3 regions of the Streptomyces sp. NBC_00691 genome follow, and region 3 is predicted to be linked to each of the others. Evidence: riboswitches for the same ligand, from Rfam matches in the RefSeq annotation. Region 3 holds a riboswitch; each other region holds the start of a gene.

Region 1 (2,236 bases), 1.1 Mb from region 3:
GATGCCGGCCGTCACGACGCTCTTGCCGGCGTCGGACGTGGTCCCGGCGACGAGCAGTCCCCCACCCCTCATGCGTTCCTCCGCTTCCGGGTCGACGCGGCCAGGGCGCCGATGATGATCCGGCCGCCCGCACAGGCGGCCAGAGTGAGTCCGGTGACCCGGCGCGACAGGCGTACGGCCCGGTCGATGTCGGTCACCTCGACGGCCCGCCCCTCACCGTTGAGCACCGGCCGGTACTCGACGCGGCCGCCGTACGACAGGGTGCCCCCGAGGCGGACGCCGAGGGCGCCCGCGAAGGAGGCCTCGACGGGGCCCGCGTTGGGGCTGGGGTGCTGCGCCGCGTCGGACCGCCAGGCCCGCAGCGCACCGCGCGGGTCTCCGCCGGCGACGGTCGCGAGGACGGCCGTCAGCCGGGCCCCGGGCCAGCCGGCCACGTCGTCGAGCCGGGCCGAGGCCCAGCCGAAGCGGCGGTGGCGCGGCGACCTGTGGCCGACCATCGCGTCGAGGGTGTTGACGGCCCGGAAGCCGAGGAGGCCGGGCACGCCCGCGACCGCGCCCCAGAAGAGGGCGCCGACCACGGCGTCGGAGGTGTTCTCGGCGACCGATTCGACGACCGCGCGGGCCATCGCGGGCCCGTCCAGGGACTGCGGGTCGCGCCCGCAGAGATGCGGCAGCCGCTCCCGGGCCACGTCCAGGTCCCCGGCGGCGAGCGCGCCGCCGATCGCGCGGGCCTCCCGCCCCAGGGTCGTACCGCCGACGACGGCCCACACGGAGGCGGCGGTCAGGGCGACGGCGGCGGCCGGCCGGTTCCGTACGGCCCGGGCGGCGAGCGCTCCGACGGCGACGGCGGAGCCGGCGCAGACGGCGGTGTGCAGGGCGCCCCAGCCGCGGTGGTCGTGGTGGAGGCGGTTCTCGACCGCGGCGGCCGCCCGGCCGAACGCGGCGACGGGATGTCCGCGGCGGGGATCGCCGACGAGCAGGTCGAGGGCGAGACCCGCGGCCGCTCCGTACGCGAATCCGTTCGGGGAAAGACGGCTGGCACTGCTGCGGCCGGGCATGGCGCATGTCCTCACTCAGGGTCCGCGCCCTGGATCGACGTGACCGGCGGCGAGAGTTCCTGACTCCCGGACCCCTCGGATCCGGTCACAGTGGCGGGACCGCGCCGGATTCGCACCGGACTTCCTCTGCTGCCGCCGTAATGGCCTCGGCAGTCCACCACGGCCCGAGAACAGCCGTCAACTCACCCTTGACCTGCATCGGGTCACTGTGCGAAGCACCACAAACACGACGGCGGGGCGGCCCGCACCCGAAGGTGCGGACCGCCCCGCCGGCCGGGCTCGGACCGTCAGGCGACGATCAGGTAGATGCCGTACGCGACGGCCGCCGCGCACAGGGCGAAGCAGGCGTAGGCGGAGGTACGGGCCAGGACCGCGGAGCCGCCGCGGGCGGCGGCCTCCTCCTGCTTGGTGAGGCCGACGATGCCGAGGGAGAAGAGGCCCACGAGGGCGACGGTCGCCACGAGGCTGACTCCGAAGACGGAGCCGAGAGCTGCCCAGTCGATCTTCATGTCGTTGGTTCCTTAGACCGTGGCGGCGGGGGCCGGGGGAGCGGTCGGGTCGGTGGGGGCCGGCGCGGGGATGGTGGCCTTGAGGTCTTCGTCCGTGACGGCGGCGAAGGAACCGGCGGCCGGCGGCGGGGTGACGGCCGCCATGGCCGTGGTCACGACGCCCGCGGGCTCGGCGTCGAGGTCGTCGGCGGTGACGTTGTGGTGGTCGACCGGCTTGCGGCGGGAGAGCGACCAGATGACGCCCGAGCCGGCGATCAGCAGGACCGCGACGGCGGCGATGCCCCAGGGGCCCTGCTTGGTGAGGAACTCGGCACCGGCACCGACCACGGCCGCGGCGGGCAGGGTCAGACCCCAGGCGACGAACATCCGGGTGGCGGTCGACCAGCGGACGACGCCGCCCTTGCGGCCGAGACCGGCACCCATCACGGCACCCGAGCAGGACTGGGTGGTGGAGAGCGAGAAGCCCAGGTGGGAGGAGGCGAGGATGACCGTCGCGGCGCTGGTCTGGGCGGCGAAGCCCTGCTGCGGCTGGAGGTCGGTGAGGCCCTTGCCCATGGTGCGGATGATGCGCCAGCCACCGAGGTACGTACCGAGGGCGATGGCGACACCGGCGGAGACGATGACCCACAGCGGAGGGTTCGAGCCGGGGGCGACGACACCCTGGGTGAC
Region 2 (2,236 bases), 2.3 Mb from region 3:
CCCTGACGGCGGCTCGTAGAGCGGGCTGAACCACGGTTCGTAGTCCGGCTGGAGTTCCGTGATCGCGGTCTCGGCCTCCGCGTCGGCCCCCGTGAAGGGCTCCTCCTTGTGGTCCCCGAGTCCCAGCGCGAGCGGCAGGACCGCGAGCGCGACGACGACGAGCAGCAGCAGGGCGTTGATCTTCGCGTTCCGGCTCATCGCGCGATCGCCTCCTCGCGTCGCTCCGGCGTGCGCCCGGCGAGGACGCCGAGCCGGATCAGCTCGCCCTTGCTGGACTGGGTGAGCAGACGCATCACGAGCACGGTGAGCAGGCCCTCGCTGACCGCGAGCGGAATCTGCGTCACGGCGAAGATACCGCCGAACTTGGCGAGGGCGCCGGGGATGCCGCTGCCCGGGTCGGGGAAGGCGAGTGCCAGCTGGACGCTGGTGACGCAGTACGTGGACAGGTCGGCGACGAACGCGCCGAAGAAGACGGCGACCATCAGCGGCGCACCGAACCGGCGGAGCAGTGCGTAGGCCCCGTATCCCGCCCAGGGTCCGACGATCGCCATCGAGAAGACGTTCGCGCCGAGCGTGGTCAGCCCGCCGTGGGCGAGCAGCAAGGCCTGGAAGAGCAGCGTGATCGTCCCGAGGACGGCCATGATGGGCGGCCGGAACAGGATGGCACCGAGGCCCGTACCGGTGGGATGTGAACAACTCCCCGTCACGGAAGGCAACTTGAGTGCCGACAGGACGAACGTGAAGGCGCCGGCGGCGCCGAGCAGCAGGGTGGACTCAGGATGGGACCGCACTTCGCGGGTCAGCGCGCGGACTCCGTGGACGACGAACGGCGCGGACGCGACGCCCCAGGCGGCCGCGTGCACAGGGGGCAGATACCCCTCGGCTATATGCATGGTTGGGAGACCCTCTCCAGCACCTCGTGGATGGACAACGCACCCTGGCCGGTCTCCTGGCTGACGGTCATTCCGCCCGACTCCGCCTTCCCACACCACGCCGGTCTCCCGACGTGGTCCAGTGGCTTCCCCGAGGGTGTTCCCCGCGGGGGTGGAGCCGGACCTCCCGATCACAGTGGCGAGGGCCGCACCGGTACTGCACCGGTTTCCCGTACACCAAGGCCCTGTGACATTAGTGCGTTGACCAGGTACATCACAATGTGGGTGCTTGTAGGGTCCCCGCGGCGCCGCGCGGGAGCTCCCGGTTCCCGCTCCTGAGGGCGCTGGGCCTCCTCGATTCCCGCCGGTGGCGCCGCGGTCGTCCGGCGTTCCCGCCGGCGGTGCCGTGTACCTGCCGCTTTCCCGCCGCCTAGCTGTTCCTGGCGTTGCGTACGAGGGCCGCGATCGCACCAGGGGCCACGAGGACCGCTGCCACGAGTGCGCCGAGCAGCATGGGGTCGGGGCCGTCGTAGTCGGCCGACACCTCCGCGTTGGCGCCGAACAGGGCGGCGCCGATCACCAGCAGGGCCGAGACGCCGAGTACGCCCTTCGCCCACCCCCGGCGGGCGGACGGAGCGCGCAGGGGCACGAGTGCGACCAACAGCCACACCAGCGCGAAACCGACCATGATCGACAGACTGCCCATGTGCCCCTCCTTCACCACCTGGGCGGACCAGGTGGACCACGGGTGGACGCCGGCGCCCGGAGAGGCCCGGCAGCGCGGCCGTCTCATGGCCGCGACCTCCAAGAGTAGGTCGCACCCACGCGGCCACAGCGGCCGAGTTCCGGCCAAACGGCACCTGAAACCCGGCCACTTGAGGGGCCCCGCGCAGGTCCTGTGCCCTCACTCCTTGCGGTAGGCGTACGCCTCCGACGCTGCCGCCGCCACGGCGTCGAGGTCCCCGCCCGCGCTCGCCGTGACCAGGGCGGCGACCGTGCCCTCGACGAACGGCGCGTCCACGAGCCGGGCGCCCTCGGGCAGTTCGTCGCCCTCGGCGAGGAGGGCCTTCACGGTGAGCACCGCACTCCCCAGGTCGACCAGGATGGCCACACCGGAGCCCCGGTCGACGGCCTTCGCCGCCTCGGAGATCAGCTCGGAACTCGTCCCGAGGCCACCGTCGGGGGTCCCGCCGGCCGGGAGGACCGGAGCGAGGTCGCCGCCACCGGCGAGCCCCCTGGCCAGCTCGGCGACGGAGGCCGCGACGGCGGCGCTGTGCGAGACGAGCACGATGCCGACGAGACCGGATCCGGCCGCGCTCATGAGACCCCCTCGCTGCCCGACGCCGCTGACGCATCCGACGTCT
Region 3 (2,236 bases):
TCGGTCGGGGGTTCGGACGCGGTGGCGGTCCCGCCCGGCCCGCGCCCGGCGGTCCCGCCGGGCGGCTGCGGGCGGGACGGGGGGCGCGGCGGGGCGGGCGGGTCCTCCGGGGTGCCCGCGACGCGGGCCTCCGTGCTCATCGGGCCGGGTGGAGCTGGGCCGCCAGCTTGTCGACGGCCCCGGGAACGCGGACGCCGAGGACGGTGTCGGAGAGCGGCATCACGGCGAACCGGCGGTTCTTGATCGCGGGGACGTCCTTGAGGGCCGGGTCGTCGAGGAGCCGCTTCTTCTTCTGTTCGACGGTGGTGGAGCCGTAGTCGTAGATGACGACGACCTCGGGCTTGCGGGCGACGACCTGTTCCCAGGTGGCGTCGCCGAAGGCCTTGTCGAGGTCGGCGAAGACGTTGCGGCCGCCGGCGCGGGTGATCAGCTCGTTGCCGATGCCCTTGCCGCCGGCGGTGAACGCGGTCTTGTCGCCGCTGTCGTAGACGAAGACGGAGACGGGTGCGGTGCCCTTGAGGCGCTTCCCGGTGGCGGCGACGGTGGCCTTCGCCTCCCGGACCCATGTGTCGGCCCGGTCGGCGACGCCGAACGTCCGCCCGATCTCGCCGACTTCGCGGTAGAGGTCGTCGACGGAGGGCGAACCGGACGGGCAGTACTCGGTGTTGAGCCGGGTGTCGATGCCGGAGCGCTTCAGGTCGTCGCGGCTCCGGCCGTCCTTGCTCGCGAAGGCGGAGGAGTAACCGCCGTACACGAAGTCGGGGTTCGCGGCGAGCAGGGCCTCCTTGGAGGGGTACTCCTTCGCGAGGACGGGGACGGAGTCGTAGGCCTTCTTGTAGGCGGGGAGGATCGCGTCGTCGAGGTAGGCCGTGCCGACGAGGGACTTCTCCAGGCCGAGGGCGAGCATGACCTCGGTGACGTGCTGGTTCATGGTGACCGCGCGCTTCGGCGGAGCCTCGAAGGTCGTCTTCACACCGCAGTTGGAGACGGTGTACGGGAATCCCGGGGCGGCCTTGGCGGCGGGGCCGTCCGGCGCGGAGGCCGAGCAGGCGGCGAGCAGCGGAAGCAGGGCGGCGGCGGACAGCAGGGGCGTCAGGGGCAGCCGGGTGCGACGGGGCCAGGACATGACGGAACGTGCCTCCTCCGGGGATTTCCACGTCCCCGATCGGTGGTGAGAAGGCGGCAGGTCAGTTCCTGGCTTCCGCCTCCCGGAGGAGACGGTCACAGTGGCGGGACCGTGCCGGATTCGCACCGGCTTCCTGGGTCCTGCCGCCCGTAGGTCCCGGCCAGTGTCTCAGGCGTCGTACTCCTCGACGACCTTGACCTCTTCCTCCGTCACGACGCCCTCGACGATGGTGAAGGAGCGGAACTGGAAGGGGCCGGCGCCGTCGCTGTCGGCGGTGGAGACGAGGACGTAGTGGGCCTGGGGCTCGTTGGCGTACGAGATGTCCGTGCGGGACGGGTAGGCCTCGGTCGCGGTGTGCGAGTGGTAGACGATGACGGGCTCCTCGTCCCGGTCGTCCATCTCGCGGTAGAGCTTGAGCAGGTCCGCGGAGTCGAACTCGTAGAAGGTGGGCGAGCGGGCGGCGTTGAGCATCGGGATGAACCGCTCGGGGCGGCCGGTGCCGACCGGGCCCGCGACCACGCCGCAGGCCTCGTCGGGGTGGTCCGCGCGGGAGTGTTCCACGATCTGGTCGTACAGAGCCCGGGTGATGGTCAGCATGCCGACAGGATAAGCCGACGGGCCGCTCCGTACCGGGGAGTGGTACGGAACGGCCCGTATGCCGAGACGATCGAGGTCAGAGCCGTTTGGGGACGACCCGGGCCGACCGCCCGCGGGGTCCGTCAGGACCGCTTGGCGAAGGCCGCGCCCTCGGGGTTGCGGGACTTCAGGACCAGGTAGGAGACGCCGAGGATGAGACCCCAGACCGGGGCGGCGTACAGCGAGACCCGGGCGCCCTCGTCGATGCCCATCATCACGATGACCATGCCGATGAAGAGGAGCGCGAACCAGCTGGTGTACGGGGCTCCCGGGGCCTTGAAGGTGGACTCGGGGAGCTCGCCGCGGTCGGCCTTGGCCCGGTAGCGGATCTGGCAGACCAGGATCATGATCCAGGCCCACATGCCGGAGATGGTGGCGAAGGAGACCACGTACTCGAAGGCCTTGCCCGGGGCGACGTAGTTGATCCAGACGCCGACCAGCATCAGCGAGGCCGAGAAGGTCAGGCCGAGCAGC

What was found. A riboswitch is a leader RNA that binds a small molecule or an ion and turns the genes downstream of it on or off. The one in region 3 is predicted to bind cobalamin.
Region 1: it holds a riboswitch for cobalamin, as region 3 does, so the genes downstream of both, OG392_RS09085 (cobalamin biosynthesis protein) here and OG392_RS14120 (ABC transporter substrate-binding protein) in region 3, are expected to answer to the same signal.
Region 2: it holds a riboswitch for cobalamin, as region 3 does, so the genes downstream of both, OG392_RS03885 (energy-coupling factor ABC transporter permease) here and OG392_RS14120 (ABC transporter substrate-binding protein) in region 3, are expected to answer to the same signal.

What each region holds. Positions count from the first base shown of each region.
Region 1 is NZ_CP109007.1:2,018,596-2,020,831, reverse strand. Features, by position in the region: gene OG392_RS09090 (cobyric acid synthase) at 1-72, opposite strand, end outside; gene OG392_RS09085 (cobalamin biosynthesis protein) at 69-1,058, opposite strand; cobalamin riboswitch at 1,093-1,232, opposite strand; gene OG392_RS09080 (hypothetical protein) at 1,346-1,567, opposite strand; gene OG392_RS09075 (inorganic phosphate transporter) at 1,580-2,236, opposite strand, start outside.
Region 2 is NZ_CP109007.1:878,113-880,348, reverse strand. Features, by position in the region: gene OG392_RS03890 (energy-coupling factor ABC transporter substrate-binding protein) at 1-198, opposite strand, end outside; gene OG392_RS03885 (energy-coupling factor ABC transporter permease) at 195-893, opposite strand; cobalamin riboswitch at 923-1,156, opposite strand; gene OG392_RS03880 (hypothetical protein) at 1,303-1,578, opposite strand; gene OG392_RS03875 (PTS-dependent dihydroxyacetone kinase phosphotransferase subunit DhaM) at 1,777-2,193, opposite strand; gene dhaL (dihydroxyacetone kinase subunit DhaL) at 2,190-2,236, opposite strand, start outside.
Region 3 is NZ_CP109007.1:3,136,353-3,138,588, forward strand. Features, by position in the region: gene OG392_RS14115 (FecCD family ABC transporter permease) at 1-140, opposite strand, end outside; gene OG392_RS14120 (ABC transporter substrate-binding protein) at 137-1,126, opposite strand; cobalamin riboswitch at 1,169-1,302, opposite strand; gene OG392_RS14125 (M67 family metallopeptidase) at 1,295-1,723, opposite strand; gene OG392_RS14130 (amino acid permease) at 1,846-2,236, opposite strand, start outside.